DNA from 3 places in the Salinivibrio sp. IB872 genome. Region 3 is predicted to be linked to each of the others. Evidence: predicted binding sites of a transcription regulator. Region 3 holds the regulator's gene; each other region holds the start of a gene.
The links. The regulator CRP, encoded in region 3, controls carbon source genes, mostly activating them, when cyclic AMP is high. The targets are predictions, from matches to a motif close to TGTGANNNNNNTCACA.

Region 1 (3,185 bases), on a different contig from region 3:
ATCCCAAACAGCTTTTGGTAAACCTTCAGTTGGGTGTCTTGCAAGCTCCGGCTGCCTTCGCTGGCATCATCATCAAGTTCTTCAAACGGGGTCAAGCGACGCACGTGAGCATCGAGCCATTCCCGATAGGGGTGGCGACTTTTCAGTTCATTATCGATTTCCGCTGAGTGCCAAATTTTGCCTTCTCGGGTATCGATCACCAGCAATTCACCCGGGCCAACACGCCCTTTTTCAGCGACCTCATCAGGCGCGTAATCCCAAATGCCAATTTCAGAGGCGAGGGTGATGAATTTATCTTTAGTGACCACATAACGCGCAGGGCGTAAGCCGTTGCGGTCGAGATTACAAGCCGCATAACGGCCGTCAGACATCACAATACCGGCAGGACCATCCCATGGCTCCATGTGCATGGAGTTAAAGTCATAGAATGCACGCAGCTCATCATCCATATCCGGATGGTTTTGCCAAGCGGGCGGCACAAGCAGACGCATGGCGCGGAAGAGATCCATACCACCGGACAAAAACACTTCAAGCATGTTATCGAGGCTCGATGAGTCCGACCCTGATTCATTGACAAAAGGCGCGGCCTGATGGAGGTCTGGCAATAAGGGCGAGTTAAATTTGTATGCCCGTGTGCGTGCCCATTGGCGGTTACCTTCAATGGTGTTGATTTCACCGTTGTGTGCAAGGTAACGGAACGGTTGAGCGAGCGGCCAGCGTGGTTGCGTGTTAGTACTAAAACGCTGGTGGAATAAACAGATCGAAGACTCGAGGCGTAAATCGGCCAAATCAGTGTAAAAGCGCGGCAAATCTGCCGGCATACACAAGCCTTTGTAGACGATGGTTTGGGTCGACAGACTGGTAATGTAGAAGTCTGTGTCGTCAGCTAACGCTTTTTCTGCGCGGCGGCGCGCAATATGCAGGCGACGCTCTAAATCGCGTGCGCGCCAACCGGCTGGGCCGTTAATAAAGACTTGTTCGATAACGGGGAGTGACTGCTTGGCGATTTCACCCAGCACGTCAGGGTTGGTTGGTACCGTACGCCAACCAACCACGGAGAGTGTTTCGGCACCAATTTCTTGTTCAAACACCGCGCGGGCGCGCTGCGCCTTCACCGGATCTGTGCTCAGGAAAAGCATTCCTACCGCATACAAACGGCTTAGGTTCCATTGGTTTTGTTCGGCAATAAGGCGAAAGAAACGGTCGGGCTTTTGGAGCAATAACCCACAACCGTCCCCGGTTTTACCATCGGAGTTAATCCCTCCACGGTGGGTCATGCGATCAAGTGCGGAAATGGCGGTACGAACCAACTTGTGGCTGGGCTCACCTTCTTGATGGGCGATCAAACCAAAACCACAGTTATCCTTTTCCAACATTGGGTTGTACAGCGACATTGCAATTCTCCCTTGCTACTGCGTCACTCGCAGTGATTGCATTTATTGTCGTGATCCTCCTGACCACTCTGAAAGCGTCTAGGACTGTGACAGCTCACCCGTTATGTTGTGTTTTTTTAACGGGAAAATCGCGTGCTTGTAAGTAATTAAATTACTGATTTTCAACGCGATGCCTAGCCTGCCGTATCCAGAAAGCGCTATTCAGCGACCTTTCAAATTAACGGCAAAGCAGTTAAAGGTCAAATTTTATTATGCAGCCTTTATGCACCATGAAGCTTGGTGTGATGTCAATTAAACACCTGATATTTTCAGGTTTTGTGTCAGTTTTTTCAGGAATAATAGCTATTCGCGTTTATGCTATTTTGTTAAATAATTATTAATTTAAGGCCAAATTCGAGCATAAATTCTAACCAAATAAAGAAATAAAGCAGGGTGCGTTTTATGTCTTCAGTTTCATAGCAAGATACGCTGTGATTTGATGTAAAAAAATGACAACTGACAGTAAAAACCTGTGAGGCACGTAGCCATGTATTTTGAGAAAACTGTGGCAAAATAGCCGTTACATAAGCGGCGCAACGGAAAAAGATGTCGCGAATCAAGGATGGTTGTGATCACACAGGAGCCGCATGGCATTTTTCATTTTATTTGCATTTCTTGTTTTAGGTGCGGTGCTTGGCTACGCGTGGCGTGCGCGACAAGAAACCGTCGCGTTAACCCATTGGCGTGTGTATATGGCTGATCTCGATACACCTCATGCCATTGTTACCGCCGATGAGGGTGACATCTTGTATGCCAATGCTGCCTGTGTGGAGGCATTTTCATTGGTGGACAGCAAAAGCCACTTTAAAACGGCCAATGAGCACCAGCGACAAGCAGTACGAGCCTTCATTGTTGCGCAGCAGTGGCCACGTCCTTTCTCTAATGTCGAAGCTAAGGTCAAAGCACCCGGCGCGAATCGAGTACGCATTGGCGTGCGCTTGTCGGGCTTACCCATTCGTTGTCGGCGTAAAAAAGCATGGTTGGTGTCGCTAGCACCACTGGCGCGCCACGCGCAATGGCAGCTACAGCATCAAGAACATGGTGTTTTGCTTAGCGTGATTAATTCGTTGGCTGAATTGGTTTGCTTTCAAGATGTCGATGGCAATGTGGTGGGAACCAATGCGGCCTTTGACCGCTTTTGGCGAGGCCGCGAGCAAGAGGGCATTATGTGGCATGCCGATCAGCCTTTGTCTGGCTCAAAGACGGTGCGTACGTGGGCATCGCAACTAAACGGCGAAAGCTGTTTGCTCGAAACCAACATCACCGCGCTTAAAAATGATCAGCAACAGGTGGTTGGTACCTTGAGCATCAGTCATGATGTGACCGACTGGCATCAAATGCAGCAAAGTTTGCAACGCGAGGTGCATCATCGCCAATCGGCCGAACAAGCGCTTCAGCAACGGAGCAATTTATTGAGCGCGATTTTTAATGCCAGTGTGGATCCGATTGGGATCTTTGATCAGGACTATTACCACCTTGCCTGTAATCAAGCCTATGCCGATGCGCTTGGGGTCTCCATTGAAGCGCTTGAAACCTCTCCAGCGCAAGAGGTCGTCGATGCAGATATTTTTGATCAGCATCGTCAGCGCGATCAGCATGTACTGGATACTGGGGAAACCGTGACCTATGAAGATGTGATTTGGCGGCCCAGCGGCGAGCAAACTTGGTTTGAAATGACTAAATCGCGTATTGATGATCCGGTGACTGACAGCTTTGCAGTACTGGTGATGGCACGCGATATCACCGAACGTA
Region 2 (3,185 bases), on a different contig from region 3:
CACGCTCGCCAAAGAGCGGGTAAAAGACTGAACGCATGGTCAAAGGCAAGCCTTTGTTATAGGCAAACAAGGCCAGACCTAGCGCCAAGACAGCGTAGATAGCCCAAGGGTGAAGACCCCAGTGGAAAATCGTTGCAGACATGCCTAGGCGTCGAGCTGCTTCAGCATCTCCGGCTGCAGCGCCTAACGGTGCCCAGTCGGTACGAATACCGTTTGCATCAACAGCGGTACCGCCCAATGAGGTTTGAAAGTGTGTTAACGGCTCTGAAACACCGTAAAACATCAAACCAATACCCATACCGGCGGCAAACAACATCGCAAACCAGCCCGCATAGCTATAATCCGGCTTAGCTTCTGTCCCGCCGAGACGAACGCGCCCCAAAGGTGACGCTATCAGCACTAGACAGGCGATAACAAAAATATTACCTGCAGAAAGGAAGAACCAGTCTAGATTCGAGGTCAACCAACCCCGAAGATCACCAAAAACAGGGCCGATTTGGTTTTGAAATGCCAAAGTGACAAATACARAGGCCATAATGGCCAGCCCCGAGACCATAAATACTCGGTTGTGAATATCAAAACCAAACGGGCCAAGTTTAACGGCCACATTATCCTGACCGACCTGGTAGTCAGTATCGATCGGGTTAACTTTCCCGTCCGGTTTCATCATATCTTCATGGCTTTTATCGCTCACGAGTTAACTCCTTAGTCCGTTTGTTCGGAAGCCTGTGAGTGTCGGTGGCCTGTGCGCTCAATTGGCCTTTTCATCGCAAAACGCGGATAAAAAAGTTGACCAGCAGCAAGAACCGCAACATCCACACAGTTCATTACCCTAACATAAATGCGTAACGATTTAATTAGGGCACTAACCAAATGTCGATTTTATAACCAGCTATTAATCAATATATCCACTAAAACCCCAGGCTACATGCGGCCTAGAACTCATTTGAACTCTTTATTTCAGAGCTATAAAGGATTGTGTCATACACTTTCCTCTTTCAGGTTTAGCGGAAATACGCCGTATCATAAAAAGAATTCATTGATAGTGCTCACAAAAAATACCTATGTTCACCAGCAAAACTTTTGATGGATCACAAAGACATCGTGAATAGCATGCGTCTGTTCAAGTACCTATCGTGAAGCCGCTCTGAGCTCGCACGACTCGCCTACGAGCACATAACCTCCAGGCCACAAAAATGCAAAATAATGCAACAATATGATTTATTCGTGACACTTGTCACACTGAGAAAAATAAGTACAATACCGCCGCAATCGTTTTCCATCCCAGTTTAACGTTTGCGGAGCAAGCATCATGCAATTTGGCATCGGCCTTTTGGGGATTAGCGTCCTCTTTCTAATCGCGATTGGATTTTCAGAAAATCGTCGTGCGATCAACTGGCGTACCGTCGGTGGCGCTTTCATTATTCAAATCGCCTTTGCCGGGTTTATTATCTCCGTCCCGCTTGGTCAGCGCATTCTGGCTAACGCATCAGAAGCCGTGTCCGCAATTATTAGCTTTGGCGATATTGGTGCTGAGTTTCTGTTTGGTGATCTCGCGAAATTTAAACTTGGCTTTATCTTTGCTTTCAACGTTTTACCAACTATCGTCTTTTTCTCCGCTCTGATCGCGGTGCTTTATCATTTAGGGATCATGGCTTGGATTATTCGCCTGATCGGTGGCGTACTAAGACGCGTACTCGGCACCTCGCGCACTGAATCGATGTCAGCCACAGCCAATATCTTTGTCGGATCAGTAGAAGCCCCTCTTGTCGTGCGCCCTTTTCTCGCCTCAATGACGCGCTCAGAATTATTTGCAGTCATGGTCGGCGGATTAGCCTCCGTGGCTGGAGGCACCATGGTTGGATACGCAGGCCTCGGTGTTGAAATGAAATACCTGATCGCTGCCGCCTTCATGTCTGCACCAGCCGGTCTAATGATGGCAAAAATTATGGTCCCGCAGACCGAAGCGCCTATCAGCCATACCCAAGCGCAAGCCGAGCAAGATAACCACGATAAGCCTGTCAACTTGATCGATGCAGGCACACAAGGTGCTCTAAGTGGATTACAAATTGCGATGGCAGTCGGGGCTAGCTTGCTGGCCGTGATCAGCATGATTGCGCTGATTAACGGCGGGTTGGGCAAACTTGGTCCGATGATCAATATGCCTCAGTTAAGTCTGGAATGGATATTCGGCTATGTGTTTGCACCAATCGCTTGGCTCATCGGCATTCCTTGGGGCGAAGCGATGACTGCGGGTACCTTGATTGGTAAGAAAATTGCGGTGAATGAATTTGTGGCGTTTGCTGATTTTATGAACCTAAAAGGTGCACTTTCTCCCCACAGCCAAGCCATTGTTACCTTTGCACTGTGCGGCTTTGCCAACCTCACTTCGATCGCGATGTTGATGGGCGGACTGGGCGGTATTGTTCCAGAGCGCCGAGGTGATATCGCCAAATTAGGAATGCGTGCCATTCTTGCCGCCACCTTAGCGAATCTGATGAGCGCAACATTGGCAGGGCTGTATCTGACTTTGTAACCTCAATCAGGCTAGATGGTTTTGCCATCACTCTGACGGTTCAGTGTTTCTCACCAAGGATGGTGAGTGCACAAAAAAGTCTCGAAGAGAAAGGACTTCATCTGTTACACTTCATTTACTTAACGTAAAGAGATGTAGTCATCATGCGGTATCCTTGGGTTCTTTTTGATGCAGATGAAACACTGTTTCACTTTGATGCGTTTGCAGGACTGCAACGCATGTTTTCACACTATGATGTCGATTTCGACCAGCACGCCTTTGCCGAATATTCAGAACTAAACAAACCTTTGTGGGTGCAATACCAAAATGGCGAAATAGACGCACACACGCTGCAAACCAAACGCTTTACCCACTGGGGAAAGCGGCTCAAGGTGGCTCCGACAACGCTAAACCAGCATTTTTTGGATGCGATGGCCGAGATCTGTGAGCCACTCCCAGGCGCAGAAGCACTGCTAAACGCGATTCGTCCACACGCACACATTGGTATTATCACCAATGGCTTTACCGCGTTACAGGATGTGCGCTTGGAAAAAACAGGGTTCAAGCCAGCCATTTCTACTCTCGTGGTATCCGAGCAAGTCGGTTTTGCCAAACCTGACCCTCGCATCTTCGAGCATGCATTTGCAAAAATGGGCCATCCACCTAAGTC
Region 3 (3,185 bases):
TCTGCCAGCTCGCTAAAAGGTTCGATAAGCGCACGCGGGAAGAGGTCGGCCCGTCCGGTATCGACGCCTTTAAAGATATTCTCAAAGCTTGAGATTTCTCGAACCCGAAATCCCGCCGACTGCAAGACCTTCACATCCGCCCAGCCTTGCCCTTGGATCATGGTCAGACTATTGAGCCCTGCTTGGTCACTGATTTGTGCAAGCTTGGGTTCGGTGGCTTGATTGGTAATGAACAAGCGATGGCCTAATAGACCCCGAAAGACTGGATAACGGATGGGAAGTAACTCTGACTCAAGGGTACGGTCGGCCCCGAGCCAATCTACCGTCAGTCGTCCTTGTTTTAGCATTTCCACTTTACGAGACTGAGAGCCAATTTGACCTTGAAAGGCTTGTAAAGTGACAGACTCACCTGATTTTTCCGCTAAAAACTCAATCAAGTCGATAGCGTATAAATCGAGGGCAGAGCCAGCCCGTGGTTCTGGATGGACAATGGTGATATTCGCCGCAGCAGTTGAAGAAACCGCCGCGAGTAGCAATGCAGCAAGGGTTTGACGTAAGCTTCTCATAAACGACATCCTGTTAATCAGTTGTTAGATTGGTCGTTTTTGAAGTGTAGAACTTGGTTAATGAGTTTTCAGTCAATAAAAATAAAAAAACCGACGCAAAAACGCCGGTTTTGTCGCAACACGCGAGGATTAGCGTGTGCCGTAAACCACAATGGTTTTACCGTGAGCTGAGATAAGGTTCTGCTCTTCCAGCATTTTAAGGATACGCCCAACCGTCTCTCGCGAACAGCCAACAATCTGACCAATCTCTTGACGTGTGATCTTGATTTGCATGCCGTCAGGGTGAGTCATGGCGTCAGGTTGCTTCGCCAAGTTCAGTAGGGTTTGCGCAATGCGGCCGGTCACGTCCAGGAAGGCAAGGTCTCCCACTTTCTGGCTGGTCACTTGCAGGCGACGCGCCATCTGAGAGGATAGACGCATCAAAATGTCTGGGTTAACTTGGATCAGCTGGCGGAATTTCTTGAATGAAATTTCTGCCACTTCGCAAGGTGATTTCGCACGTACCCATGCGGTGCGCTCTTGGTCCTCTTCGAACAGACCAAGTTCGCCGATGAAGTCACCTTGGTTAAGGTAAGACAGGATCATCTCCTTGCCTTCTTCATCTTTGATTAGTACGGCCACAGAACCTTTCACGATGTAGTACAAGGTCTCCGCCTTTTCCCCTGCATGGATCAGAGTACTTTTGGACGGGTACTTGTGAATATGACAATGTGAAAGGAACCACTCGAGTGTAGGGTCTGTTTGAGGTTTTCCTGGAACCATATAACTTATTTCCTCTGCATGTGTTGCCCGGCAACGACGTCCTGTCTTTGTCTGAATGGAAACCCATCAGTCCAATGCACAGAATACGAGGTCTTGGCGCAGGCTACAAGCTCACTGTATGTTAACAAGAGTGTATCTTTTTTCTATCTGGATTTCTTGATTTTGATCTAAGCCAACCGCCTAAAAATTCGGCAAAAATGTGGCTAAGATCACGACCTGAGAAGTAATACACGTTAAGTGCGCTACGGCGGTTAACCTATCTTGCCTTTCTCAATCAACTGTTGGATCAAGGGGCGAATAATCAGCTCCATTGCAAATCCCATTTTACCGCCGGGCACGACCAGCGTGTTGTGCCGAGACATAAACGCGCCACTGATCATTTGCAGTAAGTAAGGAAAATCGACGTTCTTCATACCACGAAAGCGGATCACGACAAAGCTTTCGTCGAGTGACGGGATCCCTTTTGCATTCAGCGGGTTGGATGTGTCTACGGTCGGGACACGTTGGAAGTTAATATGCGTGCGAGAAAACTGCGGCGTAATGTAGTGCAAATAATCATCCATGGAGCGCACGATCGAGTCCGTGACGGCCTCGCGGGAATGGCCTCGGTCGCGCGTATCGCGGACAAACTTTTGAATCCACTCCAAGTTAACGATAGGCACCATGCCGATCAGTAAATCAACATGCTGGGCGACATTGACGTCACCATCCACCACCCCGCCATGCAAGCCTTCATAAAATAATACGTCGGTATTTTCAGGCAGATCTTGCCAGGGAGTGAAGGTGCCCGGCATTTGGTTATAAGGCACGGCTTCATCAAAGGTGTGTAGATAACGACGGTATTTACCTGTGCCTTGTTCGCCATATTCTTTAAAAAATTGCTCAAGGCGTGGGAAGTCGTTGGCCGTGGGGCCAAAGTAGCTAATATGACGACCTTGTTCACGGGCTTTACGGATCTCAACATCCATTTCTGGCCGCGTGAAGCGGTGAAAGCTATCGCCCTCTAACCAAGAGGCTTTGATGTTCATCATATTGAACATCTTACGAAACGCTTCGGAGGTCGTGGTTGTGCCTGCGCCGGATGAACCGGTCACAGCGATGATTGGGTGTTTAGCCGACATGACGAGCCCTGTCATTGATCAGTCTGAATTTACACCGCAGCCCACAAGGGGAGGCGGTGTTACGGTCTGAGATCGCGCTGACGACGAATATCCACTGTCTCATGCAGCTCAGAGTATACAATCACGGCGTCGCCGGATTTTAATTGTTCACGCACTTGTTCAACTTTCTCAGCAAAGCTGACTTCCTGCTCACCGTAATCTGTCCCTTCCCTCAACACAAAGTGTTCAATTAAATTGGTCAAGGTCTCGGCTGGCACAGATTGCCATGGAACCATCATACTACATCACCTTTTGCTGACATCGGGATGGCACGGACGCCATCTCCATGCTTAGGTTGTGAATTAGCTCCCATTTTACCGAATTATGCGTGTAGGTGCAGTGTGTCTATGTCGATTTAGTCACAATTTATCGTGACGATTGGGGCATCAGGTGTCGAGTTGCTCAGCTATCCACGCGGGCACTGCCTCTTCCAACCATAAACGCGGTGCACGCCAATGGCCAGTGACAAACCCAACATGTCCGCCATGGTCAGTGAGTTGATAGCGTATATTGGCCGGTAATGGCGTGGTTGGGATCACCGCATCAGTCATAAAAGGATCGTCTTTGGCATGAATGATGGTCAAAGGGGCGCGGATCGCAGGCAACACGGATAAGCCACTGCATTGCTGGTAGTAATGATGTGCGTCCTCAAACCCATGCAGTGGTGCGGTGACGGTTTGATCAAACTCGAATAAGG

Region 1: the regulator CRP is predicted to act here: its motif matches at 1,480-1,495, upstream of gltB (glutamate synthase large subunit).
Region 2: the regulator CRP is predicted to act here: its motif matches at 1,227-1,242, upstream of BZJ18_RS10200 (NupC/NupG family nucleoside CNT transporter).

What each region holds. Positions count from the first base shown of each region.
Region 1 covers NZ_MUFO01000004.1:80,612-83,796, reverse strand. Annotated here, with positions in the region: gene gltB (glutamate synthase large subunit) at 1-1,394, opposite strand, end outside; gene BZJ18_RS03110 (GGDEF domain-containing protein) at 2,021-3,185, shown strand, end outside.
Region 2 covers NZ_MUFO01000021.1:1,779-4,963, reverse strand. Annotated here, with positions in the region: gene BZJ18_RS10205 (BCCT family transporter) at 1-670, opposite strand, end outside; gene BZJ18_RS10200 (NupC/NupG family nucleoside CNT transporter) at 1,313-2,536, shown strand; gene yjjG (pyrimidine 5'-nucleotidase) at 2,680-3,185, shown strand, end outside.
Region 3 covers NZ_MUFO01000002.1:207,172-210,356, forward strand. Annotated here, with positions in the region: gene BZJ18_RS01935 (hypothetical protein) at 1-566, opposite strand, end outside; gene crp (cAMP-activated global transcriptional regulator CRP) at 696-1,328, opposite strand; gene BZJ18_RS01945 (phosphoribulokinase) at 1,580-2,449, opposite strand; gene BZJ18_RS01950 (YheU family protein) at 2,509-2,727, opposite strand; gene BZJ18_RS01955 (hydrolase) at 2,875-3,185, opposite strand, start outside.